Regions from separate parts of the Streptomyces coelicoflavus genome, predicted to be linked through region 1. Evidence: predicted binding sites of a transcription regulator. Region 1 holds the regulator's gene; the other holds the start of a gene.
The links. Region 1 encodes HrcA, which represses chaperone genes, less so after heat shock. Its sites were predicted from a motif close to TTNGCACTCNGNNNNNCNGAGTGCNAA; they were not measured.
Positions count from the first base shown of each region.

Region 1 (7,178 bases):
GCCCGCGCGGCCGGCTTCGACCACGTCAACCTCGACCTGATCTACGGCACCCCCGGCGAGTCCGACGACGACTGGCGCGCCTCCCTGGACGCCGCGCTCGGCGCCGGACCCGACCACGTCTCGGCGTACGCCCTGATCGTCGAGGAGGGCACCCAGCTCGCCCGGCGCATCCGGCGCGGCGAGGTCCCCATGACCGACGACGACGTGCACGCCGACCGGTACCTGATCGCGGAGGAGACCCTGTCCGCGGCGGGCTACGACTGGTACGAGGTCTCCAACTGGGCCACCTCCGACGCCGGGCGCTGCCTGCACAACGAGCTGTACTGGCGGGGCGCCGACTGGTGGGGCGCGGGACCGGGCGCGCACTCCCACGTGGGGGGCGTGCGGTGGTGGAACGTGAAGCATCCCGGGGCCTACGCGGGCGCACTGGCGGCGGGGAAGTCGCCGGGCGCGGGGCGCGAGGTCCTCACGGACGAGGACCGGCGGGTGGAGCGCATCCTGCTGGAGCTGCGGCTGCGGGAGGGCGTCCCGCTGTCGCTGCTGCGGGAAGCGGGGCTCGCGGCGTCGCGGCGGGCGCTGTCGGAGGGGCTGCTGGAGGAAGGGCCGTACGAGGCGGGGAGTGCGGTGCTGACGCTGCGCGGGCGACTGCTGGCGGACGCGGTGGTGCGGGACCTGGTGGACTGACGGGGTTTCTTCTCGCCCCGCCGCCCCTTCCCGTCCCGACCCCGGGGGCGCTGCCCCCGGACCCCCGCTCCTCAAACGCCGGAGGGGCTGAGAAGAGCGGCGTCCCGGCTGAGAAGAGCCGGGGTCCTACGCCGTCACGAAATCGATCAGCTCCTCCACCCGCCCCAGCAGCTCCGGCTCCAGGTCCTTGTACGAGCTCACCCGCGCCAGGATCGCCTGCCACACCGCGCCCGTGTTCTCCGACGGCCAGCCCAGGGCCCGGCAGACCCCCGTCTTCCAGTCCTGACCGCGCGGCACCCGGGGCCAGGCGTCGATGCCGACCGACGCCGGCTTCACGGCCTCCCAGATGTCGATGTACGGGTGGCCCACGACCAGCGCGTGCTCGCTCGTCACCGCCTCCGCGATGCGCCACTCCTTCGAACCCGGCACCAGATGGTCCACCAGGACGCCCAGCCGTGCGTCGGGGCCGGGGGCGAAGTCGGCGACGATCGACGGGAGGTCGTCCACGCCGCCCAGGTACTCCACGACGACGCCCTCGATGCGCAGGTCGTCGCCCCAGACCTTCTCGACCAGCTCGGCGTCGTGCCGCCCCTCGACGTAGATGCGCCCGGCGCGCGCCACCCGCGCCCGTGCGCCGGGGACGGCGACCGAACCGGACGCCGTACGGGAGGGGGCGGAGCGTGCCGGACCGGAGGACGACGACGGCCGCACCAGCGTCACCACCCGCCCCTCCAACAGGAAGCCGCGCGGTTCCAGCGGGAAGACGCGGTGCTTGCCGAAGCGGTCCTCCAGGGTCACCGTGCCCGCCTCGCAGCGGATCACCGCGCCGCAGAACCCGGTGCCGGGCTCCTCCACCACCAGGCCGGGATCGGCCGGCACCTCGGGGACGGGCTGCGGTTTCTTCCACGGAGGGGTCAGGTCGGCGGAGTACTGGCGCATTCTGCCGACGATACGAGAAACGCCCGCGCCTTGATCAGCGCGACACGCCGAACCGGGCGGCCAGCGCGTCCCGTTGGGCCCGGACGAACGCCGCGTCCACCACCGCTCCGTGACCGGGGACGTACAGCGCGTCCGAACCGCCCAGCTCCAGCAGCCGGTCCAGTGCGGCAGGCCAGCGCGCCGGTACGGCGTCGGGGCCCGCCTGCGGCTCGCCGGACTCCTCGACCAGGTCGCCGCAGAACAGGACATCCGGGGAGCCCGGCACCAGCACCGCCAGGTCGTGCCCGGTGTGCCCCGGGCCCACGTCGGCCAGCAGGACCTGCCGTCCACCGCCCAGGTCGAGCGGGTGCTCGCCCCGGACTTCGTGCCGGACAGGGGAGAGCGCCTCGGCCGCCTCCCGCGCCGCCCCGGCGTCCAGCCCCTCCGCCACCGCGTCCGCGCGCAGCGCCTCCCGCCCCTGTCCGCCCGGCGCGAACAGCGCACCCGCGCCCGTCGCGCCGTGCGCGCCGTACACCTCCGCGTCCGTGAACGCCGCCGCGCCGAAGACGTGGTCGAAATGCGGGTGGGTCAGCGCGAGATGTGTCACACGCCGCCCGGCGAGCCGCCGCACCGCCTCCCGCAACCGGGCGCCCTCCGCCAGGCTCGACCCCGCGTCCACCATCAGCGCCGCGTCCGAGCCGAGCACCAGCCCCGTCGTGCAGTCCCAGCCCGGCAGCCGGCACCGCCTCACACCCTCCGCCAGCCGCTCCCAGCCCAGCTCTTCCCAAGTCACCGTCACGGCGACGACGCTAACGGCATCGTCACGGCCTTGCCGGGGGCGTACCCCACGGCCGTACACTGGGCCGGGGAAGTCTGGCACTCGCGAGCCGTGAGTGCCAGGGCAGACAGGTCAAGGCGGGCCAGACAGGCCGAAACGGGCGGACGAAGCTGGAGGTGTGCGCGAGTGCTCAGTGAACGCAGGCTTCAGGTGCTGCGCGCCATCGTCCAGGACTACGTCGGCACCGAGGAACCGGTCGGCTCCAAGGCTCTCACCGAGCGGCACAACCTCGGCGTCTCCCCGGCCACCGTGCGCAACGACATGGCGGCCCTGGAGGACGAGGGTTTCATCGCCCAGCCGCACACCAGTGCCGGGCGCATCCCGACCGACAAGGGCTACCGGCTCTTCGTCGACAAGCTGGCCGGCGTCAAGCCGATGACCGCGCCCGAGCGGCGTGCCATCCAGAACTTCCTGGAGGGCGCCGTCGACCTCGACGACGTCGTGGCCCGCACGGTGCGGCTGCTCGCGCAGCTGACCCGGCAGGTCGCCGTCGTGCAGTACCCGTCGCTGACCCGCTCGACGGTGCGGCACGTGGAGCTGCTCTCGCTCGCGCCCGCGCGCCTGATGCTCGTGCTGATCACGGACACCGGCCGGGTCGAGCAGCGGATGGTCGACTGCCCGGCGCCGTTCGGCGAGGCGTCGCTGGCCGATCTGCGGGCGCGGCTCAACAGCCGGGTCGCGGGGCGCCGTTTCACGGATGTGCCGGCTCTGGTGGAAGATCTGGCGGAGCCCTTCGAGGCCGAGGATCGCGGTACGGTCTCCACCGTGCTCTCCACTCTCCTGGAGACGCTGGTCGAGGAGAACGAGGAGCGGCTGATGATCGGCGGCACCGCCAATCTGACCCGCTTCGGGCACGACTTCCCCTTGGTGATCCGGCCGGTGCTGGAAGCCCTTGAGGAGCAGGTCGTGCTCCTCAAGCTGCTCGGCGAGGCGAAGGATCCGGGCGTGACCGTCCGAATCGGTCACGAGAACGCCCACGAGGGACTCAACTCAACGTCCGTCGTGTCGGTCGGCTACGGTTCGGGCGGCGAGGCGGTTGCCAAGCTCGGCGTGGTCGGACCGACCCGCATGGATTACCCGGGAACGATGGGAGCGGTACGCGCAGTGGCACGGTACGTCGGACAGATCCTGGCGGAGTCGTAGGTGGCCACGGACTACTACGCCGTACTCGGCGTGCGCCGCGACGCTTCCCAGGACGAGATCAAGAAGGCGTTCCGGAGGCTCGCCCGCGAGCTGCACCCGGACGTCAACCCCGATCCGAAGACCCAGGAGCGGTTCAAGGAGATCAACGCCGCCTACGAGGTGCTGTCGGACCCGCAGAAGAAGCAGGTCTACGACCTCGGCGGCGACCCGCTCTCGCAGGCGGGCGGCGGCGGGGCCGGCGGCTTCGGCGCGGGCGGCTTCGGGAACTTCTCGGACATCATGGACGCGTTCTTCGGTACGGCGTCGCAGCGCGGGCCGCGCTCGCGCACCCGCCGGGGCCAGGACGCGATGATCCGCATCGAGGTCGAGCTGGACGAGGCGGCCTTCGGCACGACCAAGGACATCCAGGTCGACACCGCGGTCGTCTGCAACACCTGCAACGGCGAGGGCGCGGCGCCCGGCACGTCGGCCCAGACGTGTGACATGTGCCGCGGCCGCGGCGAGGTCTCGCAGGTCACCCGGTCCTTCCTGGGCCAGGTCATGACCTCGCGGCCCTGCCCGCAGTGCCAGGGCTTCGGCACCGTGGTCCCCACCCCGTGCCCCGAGTGCGCGGGCGACGGCCGGGTCCGCTCCCGTCGCACCCTGACCGTGAAGATCCCGGCCGGTGTCGACAACGGCACCCGGATCCAGCTCGCGGGCGAGGGCGAGGTCGGCCCCGGCGGCGGTCCCGCCGGCGACCTGTACGTGGAGATCCACGAGCTGCCCCACTCGACCTTCCAGCGGCGCGGCGACGACCTGCACTGCACGGTCACCATCCCGATGACGGCGGCGGCCCTCGGCACGAAGGTGCCGCTGGAGACCCTCGACGGCATGGAGGAGGTCGACATCCGCCCGGGCACCCAGTCCGGCCAGTCGATCCCGAAGCACGGCCGGGGCGTCACCCACCTGCGCGGCGGCGGCCGCGGCGACCTCATCGTCCACGTCGAGGTCACCACCCCGGGCAAGCTCGACCCCGAACAGGAACGCCTCCTGCGCGAGCTGGCCAAGCTCCGCGGCGAGGAACGCCCGACGGGGCAGTTCCAGCCGGGGCAGCAAGGGTTGTTCTCGCGGCTGAAGGACGCGTTCAACGGGCGCTGACGGAGAGCTTGGCGGGCGTCGGTTTGCTGCGCGGGTGCGGGCGGCGGCCGGGGTCTGCCGGGGGTCCGGGGGTCGCCCCCGGGCAGGCACAGTCAGCCGGGGCAGCAGGGGTTGTTCTCGCGGCTGAAGGACGCGTTCAACGGGCGCTGAGGTCCCTCCGGGATGCGGATGCTCCTGGCGTATGCCAACGGAAGCCCGGATTCGGACTTGTGCGGAGGACGTGACAACATGCCGTCATGTCCTCCGCACTGACCGATCTCTTCCCCTACCCGATCGTGCAGGCGCCCATGGCGGGCGGCGTCTCCGTGCCGCAGCTCGCGGCCGCGGTGTGCGAGGCGGGCGGGCTGGGCTTCCTGGCCGCCGGGTACAAGACCGCGGACGGGATGTACCAGGAGATCAAGCATCTGCGGGGACTGACCAGCCGCCCCTTCGGCGTCAACCTCTTCCTCCCGCAGCCGGAGACGGCCGACCCCGCCGCCGTCGACGTCTACGCCCACCAGCTGGCCGGCGAGGCCGCCTGGTACGAGACGGAGCTGGGCGACCCCGACAGCGGCCGGGACGACGGCTACGACACCAAGCTCGCCGTACTCCTCGACAACCCCGTACCGGTGGTGTCCTTCCACTTCGGCGTGCCCAGCCGTGAGGTCGTCGACTCCCTGCACCGCGTGGGGACCTTCGCCCTGGTCAGCGCCACCACCGCGGACGAGGCCCGGGCCGTCGAGCAGTCCGGCGCCGACGCGGTGATCGCGCAGGGCGCCGAGGCCGGTGGGCACCAGGGCACCCACCGGGACAACCCGGAGACCGGCGGCTCGGGCACCGGGCTGCTGTCGCTGGTCGCCCAGGTCCGGGAGGCGGTCGGCCTGCCGATCGTCGCCGCCGGCGGCATCATGCGCGGCGGCCAGATCGCCGCGGTCCTCGCGGCCGGCGCGAGCGCGGCCCAGCTCGGCACCGCCTTCCTCGCCACCCCCGAGTCCGGCGCGCACGACCTGCACAAGCAGGCGCTGACCAACCCGCTGTTCGTCCGCACCGAACTCACCCGCGCCTTCTCCGGCCGCCCCGCCCGCGCCCTGGTCAACCGCTTCCTGCGCGAGCACGGCCCCTACGCCCCCGCCGCCTACCCCGAGGTGCACCACCTCACCTCGCCGGTGCGCAAGGCGGCGGCGAAGGCGGGCGACGCGCAGGGCCTGGCGCTGTGGGCGGGACAGGGTCACCGGATGGCCCGGGAGCTGCCCGCCGGACAGCTCGTGGAGGTGCTGGCGGCCGAACTCGCCGCCGCCGGGACAGCGTTGTCGGGGTTGACGGGCTACCAGGCGGGAGGCGGCGGCCGATGACGGCACCGGTGTTCGTGGTCGACTCCCTGCGGCCCCAGGACCTGCCCGCGGGCGAGTACGTCCTCGACGGCCCCGAGGGACGCCACGCCGTCTCCGTGAAGCGGCTGCGGACGGGCGAGGACGTGGTCCTCACCGACGGACGCGGCCACTGGGCCGAGGGCGTCGTGAAGGCAGCCGAGGGCAAGGACCGCCTGGTCGTCACCGTCCCGGGCGGGGTGCGCGAGGAGCCCGCCGAGCAGCCCCGTATCACCGTCGTGCAGGCCCTGCCCAAGGGCGACCGCGGTGAGCTGGCCGTCGAGACGATGACCGAGGTCGGCGTCGACGCGGTCGTGCCCTGGGCGGCGTCCCGGTGCATCACGCAGTGGAAGGGCGAGCGCGGCCTGAAGGCGCTCGGCAAGTGGCGGGCGACGGCCCGGGAGGCCGGCAAGCAGTCCCGCCGGGTCCGCTTCCCCGACGTCGCGGACGCGGCGACGAGCAAGCAGGTTGCCTCACTTCTGGCCGAGGCCGACTTCGCCGCCGTACTCCACGAGAGCGGCGACGCGCCCCTGTCCGCCGCCGAACTCCCCGCCACCGGCGACATCGTGCTGGTCGTGGGCCCCGAAGGGGGCGTGTCCCCGGAGGAGTTGGCGCTCTTCGCCGAGGCCGGTGCGAGCCCCTACCGCCTGGGCCGCAGCGTCCTGCGCACCTCCACCGCGGGCACCGCCGCGACCGCCGTACTCCTGACCCGTACGGGCCGCTGGTCCTGACGGCGCCGAAAGCCGACGGGCCTCTGACGGGTGCCGGGTCCGGTCCTGCGACGGTGCCGGGTCCGGTCCTGTGACGGCCCCGGGTCCGGTTCTGTGACGGCGCCGGGTCCGGTTCTGTGACGGCCCCGGTCAGCCGTCGGTGGCGGCGACCACGGCGGGGAACAGCTCCCAGCCGTCCAGCTCCACCGGCCGGCCCCTGGGCCCGGGCAGCAGCCCCCGCCGCCCGGCCTCCTCGACCAACGCCCGTACGACACCGGGTTCGCGCAGGTTGAGCAGGTTGCCGCGGCCGTCCGCCACGCAGCCCTCGTACCAGTAGTCGCCCTCCGAGGTGTACCGGCCGGAGTCGGGCGCGCCCGCGAGAAGGACGAACCGGACGCGGAC
Region 1 is NZ_CP108218.1:5,639,615-5,646,792, forward strand. Features, by position in the region: gene hemW (radical SAM family heme chaperone HemW) at 1-684, shown strand, start outside; gene OHA99_RS25090 (DUF3097 domain-containing protein) at 811-1,623, opposite strand; gene OHA99_RS25095 (MBL fold metallo-hydrolase) at 1,658-2,401, opposite strand; gene hrcA (heat-inducible transcriptional repressor HrcA) at 2,567-3,583, shown strand; gene dnaJ (molecular chaperone DnaJ) at 3,584-4,720, shown strand; gene OHA99_RS25110 (nitronate monooxygenase) at 4,957-6,051, shown strand; gene OHA99_RS25115 (16S rRNA (uracil(1498)-N(3))-methyltransferase) at 6,048-6,797, shown strand; gene OHA99_RS25120 (hypothetical protein) at 6,927-7,178, opposite strand, start outside.

Region 2 (7,178 bases), 960 kb from region 1:
GTCGCCGAGCGCCGAGCACACCCACAGCGCGCCCGCGTCCGGCCCGATGGCCGACAGTCCCGAGACCAGCCCGCCACCGCCCCGCTTGGCGTGCAGCGACCCGTCCTCCCGCACCTCGTACGAGACCGGCCCCCGGTTGGAGGCGACCAGCACCTGAGCAGCACCGAAGCTTGAAGCCATACGCCTCAACCTAGCCCGGCCCCCCGAACCTCAAACGTTCCCCGGTGTCACCCCGGCTGCGATTCGGTCACGCGTCTTGTGTGGGAACTGTGAACGGGCTGAGGATGTGCGGTGCACATTTCAACTTCTTGGGGGGTGGGCGAACCATGCCCATACGTACACACACGCGACACCCGCGCGGGAGCAGACTCGTCGCCCCGGCGGCACTGATCGCGGCCTGCGCGCTGGCCCTGGCGGGCTGCGGCGACGGAGACGGCGACGCGGGCGCGAAGGCGGCGGCCACGACGACGACCCCGACCGCCACCGCCACGCCGAGCGGCAGTCCCACCCCCGAGGCGTCCCCGAGCACCGAGACCCCGGCGCCCACGCCCACCCCGACCGCCGTCACGCTGCCGGACCTCACCGGCGGCAGCATCGGGGCGGCCGTCGGGGCCGCCAAGAAGGCGGGCGTGCACTACACCGTGAGTCTCCAGGGCACCGGACAGCGGGCCTCCTCCTGGGGCAGCGGCGAGAAGGTCTGCGCGCAGAGCGGCGGCCCCGGCACCGTGACCTTCACCGTCCCCCGCGACGGCCGCGACTGCGCCGGACGCCTGCTGCACACGCCGAAGCCGACCCCGAAGCCCTCGAAGACCCGGGCCGACGGCACCGGCGGCACGAGCGGCGGCGGCGGCACCGGCGGCGGCTCGGGCGGCGGCTCCGGCGTCTGCGAGCTGATGAGCCCGGCCGGCAACTGCTACGCCGACGGCCAGTTCTGCGCCAAGAAGCACCGGGGCCTGCACACCCACGGCCGCGGCGGCGAGTACCTGACCTGCGAGCTGGACTCCGGCGGCCGGTGGCGCTGGTCGGACGGCGTCCCCGGCTGAGACCCGGGGGTCAGGCCGCCTTCCGGGCCGCGTACTCCGCGATCTCCGTCATCGGGGGCCGTTCCTCGGTGTCCACGGCGTAGGTGCGCGGCTCGAAGCCGTCGGCGCCGCGTTCGAACTGGGTGAGCGTCGGCCGGACCAGGTGGCCGCGGGCCAGCCGCAGCTGGGCGGTGCGGTAGATCGCGGCGGCCATCCGGCCCAGCGCCCGGCCGTCCTGGTGGCGGTGGACGCGGACCCCGACGTCCACCTGCGCGAGCGCGTCCAGGCCGACCAGGTGCAGGGCGTCGACCAGCATGCCCAGTTCGACGCCGTAGCCGACCGGGAAGGGCAGCCGTTCCAGCAGGGAGCGGCGGGCCGCGTACTCGCCGCCCAGCGGCTGGACGAAGCCGGCCAGCCGCGGCCAGTGCAGGTTGAGCAGCGGGCGCGCCATCAGCTCCGTGACCCGGCCGCCCTGCCCGGCCGCCCCGCCGAGCGGACGGTCGTACATGGCCTTGACCAGGTGCACGTCCGGGTCGGTGAGCAGCGGGCCGACGATCCCGGAGACGAAGTCGGCGGAGAACTCGCGCAGGTCGGCGTCGACGAAGCAGACGATGTCCCCGCCGGTGACCAGCAGCGACCGCCACAGCACCTCGCCCTTGCCCGGCACGGCGGGGATGCGGGGCAGGATCGAGTCCCGGTGCACGACGCGGGCACCCGCCGCCGCGGCCACCTCCGAGGTACGGTCGCTCGATCCGGAGTCCACGACCACGATCTCGTCGACGAGCGGGACCCGGAGCATCAGCTCCCGCCGGATCACCGTGACGATGTCCCCGACCGTCGCCTCCTCGTCCAGGGCGGGCAGCACCACGCTGACCGACTGCCCGGTGGCGTGCTTGGCGGACAGGAGCTGCCGGACGGTCCGGTCCCCGGCGGACCAGGAGCGTGCGTTCAGCCAGCGCTCGACTTCTTCCAGCACGTCCGGTGGTCTCCTTCGTGATCCGTGGTGATCCGTTGTGATCCATCTCGCGGTACGGACGACTATCTCAACGGCCTTGGCCTTCGGTTACAGTCTTGAACAACGCGTGGGACCACCGCATGCCGGGGTCGCCGCGCGCACCACCGTCAAACAACTTCATACCGCTCATCCAGAGGGGCAGAGGGATACGGCCCGATGAAGCCCCGGCAACCCTCCAGCCGGCTCTTGTCACACGGACGTGGCGAGGCTCCCGGCTAGGGAAGGTGCCAAATCCGTCTCACGGCGAGATGCGTCGTGAGGAAGATGAGGAGAAAGGGCCTCGCCTCCATGGCTGTGCAGACTGCCGAAACCCCCGCGAACTCCACCGACGGCACCGTCGACCTCGGCCCCGCCGCCGCGCTGAGCTGCCGGGAGTGCGGCCACCAGGTCCCGCTCGGACCCGTCTTCGCCTGCGAAGAGTGTTTCGGCCCCCTCGAGATCGCCTACGACTTCTCCGCCTACGACACCGAAGAGCTGCGCAAGCGGATCGAAGCGGGCCCCGCGAACATCTGGCGCTACGCCCCCCTGCTGCCCGTCCCCGCCGACGTCGCGACCAAGCCGAACATCAACCCCGGCTGGACCAAGCTCGTCCAGGCCGACAACCTCGCCCGCGAGCTGGGCGTCACCGGCGGTCTGTACGTCAAGGACGACTCCGGCAACCCCACGCACTCCTTCAAGGACCGCGTCGTCGCCCAGGCCATCGAGGCCGCCCGCGCCTTCGGCTTCACCACCCTGTCCTGCTCCTCCACCGGCAACCTCGCCGGTGCCGTCGGTGCCGCCGCCGCCCGGGCCGGCTTCCGCTCCTGCGTGTTCATCCCGCACGACCTGGAGCAGGGCAAGGTCGTCATGGCCGCCGTCTACGGCGGCGAGCTGGTCGGCATCGAGGGCAACTACGACGACGTGAACCGCTTCTGCTCCGAGCTGATCGGCGACCCGGCCGGCGAGGGCTGGGGCTTCGTCAACGTCAACCTGCGCCCCTACTACGCCGAGGGTTCCAAGACCCTCGCGTACGAGATCTGCGAGCAGCTCGGCTGGCGGCTGCCCGACCAGCTCGTCGTGCCGATCGCGTCCGGCTCCCAGCTGACGAAGATCGACAAGGGGCTGAAGGAGCTGATCGGGCTCGGCCTGGTCGAGGACAAGCCCTACAAGATCTTCGGCGCGCAGGCCGAGGGCTGCTCGCCGGTCTCCACGGCGTTCAAGGCCGGTCACGACGTGGTCCGCCCGCAGAAGCCGAACACCATCGCCAAGTCGCTGGCCATCGGCAACCCGGCCGACGGCCCCTACGTCCTCGACATCGCCCGCCGCACCGGCGGTGCCGTGGAGGACGTGACCGACGAGCAGGTCGTGGACGCGATCAAGCTGCTCGCCCGCACGGAGGGCATCTTCGCCGAGACGGCGGGCGGTGTGACGGTCGGCGTGACGAAGAAGCTGATCGAGAACGGCGTCCTCGACCCGTCGCTCACCACCGTCGTCCTCAACACCGGCGACGGACTGAAGACCCTCGACGCGGTGGCCGGCACCGGCCTCACCGCCACGATCCGTCCCAACCTGGACTCCTTCCGAGAGGCTGGCCTCGCATGAGCGTGACCGTTCGCATCCCGACCATCCTGCGCACCTACACCGGCGGCAAGGCCGAGGTGAGCGCCGACGGCGCCAACCTCGGGGAGGTCATCACGGACCTGGAGAAGAACCACACCGGCATCGCCGCCCGCGTCCTGGACGACCAGGGCAAGCTGCGCCGCTTCGTCAACGTCTACGTCAACGACGACGACGTCCGCTTCGAGCAGGGCCTGGAGACGGCGACGCCGGACGGCGCCGGTGTCTCGATCATCCCGGCGGTCGCCGGCGGCTGATACGTGTCGTAGCGTGACTTGCCCTCTCCGTGAGAGAAACGGAGGGGGCAATTCCATGTGGTTGAGCGCGGTAGAGTTGGGGAACGCGCTCCCGATCGACACAACGGGAACCGTTAATTCCTGCCGTCCGTCCGACAAGAAGTAGCCAAAGTGCGGACGTGTTCTGTGGCTTTTGTTCTCTTTGTGTGCCCCGACTTGACCCGAATTCAGGCGAATTCTCGCCACATTCCGGACCGGGCGCGTCCAGATTTCTCGTCCGATTGACCTGTTGCAGACGGCAGTTGGACAGATACATTCAGCCGCGGTCGACGCGTTCCGGCGCACGCCCCCAGTCGTGAGGGGGCGAGGTCTGACCCGGATTCGCGAAGTGCGGATCTGTGCAAGGGCCAGTAATAGGGGAGTTAGGCATGGCTCAGGGCACCGTCAAGTGGTTCAACGCGGAGAAGGGGTACGGCTTCATCGCGGTCGACGGTGGTGCGGATGTATTCGTCCACTACAGCGCGATTCAGATGGACGGCTACCGCACCCTCGAAGAAGGCCAGCGGGTCGAGTTCGAGATCTCGCAGGGTCAGAAGGGCCCGCAGGCCGACATGGTTCGCCTCAGCGCCTGAGACGCGCGGCCACCGCAGCACCCGGTCTTCATCCGAAGGGCCCGTACCTCCAGGGGTACGGGCCCTTCGGCCTGCCCGGACGCCCGTCGCCCCCTTGTTCGCGGGTGGCTGACCGGCGGGCCGGATCAGCGAGAGGCGCTTGCACTCGATGGGGGCGAGTGCTAATCATTGGCGTTAGCACTCTGAAGGTGAGAGTGACAACGAAGGACCGGGTCGGTGAGGCCCGCAGGCCGGGTGGGGAAGGAACCACAAGGTCGGCGAGCCGTCCGTCGCGGGCGCGGGCGCGGTCCGAAGGAATCACCCCCAGTCCTGGAGGGACCACTTCACATGGCCAAGATCATCGCGTTCGACGAGGAGGCGCGGCGCGGCCTCGAGCGCGGCATGAACCAGCTCGCGGACGCCGTCAAGGTGACGCTCGGCCCCAAGGGCCGCAACGTCGTCCTCGAGAAGAAGTGGGGCGCCCCCACGATCACCAACGATGGTGTCTCCATCGCCAAGGAGATCGAGCTCGAGGACCCGTACGAGAAGATCGGCGCCGAGCTGGTCAAGGAAGTCGCCAAGAAGACGGACGACGTCGCCGGTGACGGTACGACCACCGCGACCGTTCTCGCCCAGGCCCTGGTCAAGGAAGGCCTGCGCAACGTCGCGGCCGGCGCCAACCCGATGGCCCTGAAGCGCGGTATCGAGAAGGCCGTCGAGGCCGTCTCCGCCGCCCTGCTCGAGCAGGCCAAGGACGTCGAGACCAAGGAGCAGATCGCCTCCACGGCCTCCATCTCCGCCGCCGACACCCAGATCGGCGAGCTCATCGCCGAGGCCATGGACAAGGTCGGCAAGGAAGGCGTCATCACCGTCGAGGAGTCCCAGACCTTCGGTCTGGAGCTGGAGCTCACCGAGGGTATGCGCTTCGACAAGGGCTACATCTCGGCGTACTTCGCCACCGACATGGAGCGTATGGAGGCGTCGCTCGACGACCCGTACATCCTGATCGCCAACTCCAAGATCGGCAACGTCAAGGACCTGCTGCCGCTCCTGGAGAAGGTCATGCAGTCGGGCAAGCCGCTGCTGATCATCGCCGAGGACGTCGAGGGCGAGGCCCTGTCGACCCTGGTCGTCAACAAGATCCGCGGCACCTTCAAGTCCGTCGCCGTCAAGGCCCCGGGCTTCGGCGACCGCCGCAAGGCCATGCTCGGCGACATCGCCATCCTCACGGGCGGCGAGGTCATCTCCGAGGAGGTCGGCCTCAAGCTCGAGAACGCCTCGCTGGACCTGCTGGGCAGCGCGCGCAAGGTCGTCATCACCAAGGACGAGACCACGATCGTGGACGGCGCCGGCTCGGCCGACCAGGTCCAGGGCCGGGTCAACCAGATCCGCGCCGAGATCGAGAACAGCGACTCGGACTACGACCGCGAGAAGCTCCAGGAGCGTCTGGCGAAGCTGGCCGGCGGCGTGGCCGTCATCAAGGCCGGTGCCGCCACCGAGGTCGAGCTCAAGGAGCGCAAGCACCGCATCGAGGACGCCGTTCGCAACGCGAAGGCGGCCGTCGAGGAGGGCATCGTCGCCGGTGGTGGCGTGGCCCTGCTCCAGGCCTCCCAGGTCTTCGAGAAGCTGGAGCTGTCGGGTGACGAGGCGACCGGCGCCAACGCCGTGAAGCTCGCCCTGGAGGCCCCGCTGAAGCAGATCGCCGTCAACGGCGGTCTCGAGGGCGGCGTCGTCGTGGAGAAGGTCCGCAACCTGACCGTCGGCCACGGCCTGAACGCCGCCTCCGGTGAGTACGTCGACATGATCGCCGAGGGCATCATCGACCCGGCGAAGGTGACCCGTTCCGCGCTGCAGAACGCCGCCTCCATCGCCGCGCTGTTCCTCACCACCGAGGCCGTCATCGCCGACAAGCCCGAGAAGGCCGCCGCGGCGGGCGCCCCGGGCGGCATGCCGGGCGGTGACATGGACTTCTGATCGACCGGTTCCGGTTGATCGACCGTCCGGTACGGACCGAGGGCGGCACTTCCCGAGAGGGGGGTGCCGCCCTCGGGCGTCTCCGGCTGTGGGCAGGCTCACATCGGGGCGCCGGGCGGAATGGTCCGGCGGGGCGGTCCCGTTCCCGTGGGAGTGCGTTGCATGCGCGCGCACATACCAATCGGTACCCACCTCAGGAGCCCCCACGTGACCGTCACCCCCGCCGAGGCCGCCACCCGCGCCGCCCAGCTCCTCGCCCGCCCGGCCACCATCAACGGCCTCACCGTGCCCAACCGCATCGCGATGGCCCCGATGACCCGGATGTTCTCCCCGGGCGGCGTCCCCGGCGAGGACGTGGTCTCGTACTACTCCCGCCGCGCCGCCGCCGGAGTCGGACTGATCGTCACCGAGGGCACCTACGTCGGCCACGACTCCGCCGGGCAGAGCGACCGCGTGCCGCGCTTCCACGGTGAGGAGCAGCTCGCCGGGTGGGCGAAGGTCGCCGGGGCGGTGCACGCGGCGGGCGGCACGATCGTGCCGCAGCTGTGGCACATCGGCATGGTCCGCAAGGCCGGGGACCAGCCCTTCCCGGACGCCCCCGCCGTCGGCCCGTCCGGCCTGCGCATCGGCGCGGACGAGCCCACCGGCAGGGTGATGACCCAGCGCGACCTGGACGACGTCATCGGCGCCTTCGCCGAGTCCGCCGCGGCCGCCGAGCGCATCG
Region 2 is NZ_CP108218.1:4,676,484-4,683,661, forward strand. Features, by position in the region: gene OHA99_RS20850 (trehalose-6-phosphate synthase) at 1-180, opposite strand, end outside; gene OHA99_RS20855 (hypothetical protein) at 327-1,043, shown strand; gene OHA99_RS20860 (glucosyl-3-phosphoglycerate synthase) at 1,054-1,998, opposite strand; SAM riboswitch class I at 2,161-2,308, shown strand; gene thrC (threonine synthase) at 2,326-3,618, shown strand; gene OHA99_RS20870 (MoaD/ThiS family protein) at 3,615-3,890, shown strand; gene OHA99_RS20875 (cold-shock protein) at 4,298-4,501, shown strand; gene groL (chaperonin GroEL) at 4,829-6,454, shown strand; gene OHA99_RS20885 (NADH:flavin oxidoreductase) at 6,662-7,178, shown strand, end outside.
Region 2: a site for HrcA is predicted at 4,640-4,666, ahead of groL (chaperonin GroEL). Genes of this name have one in related genera too.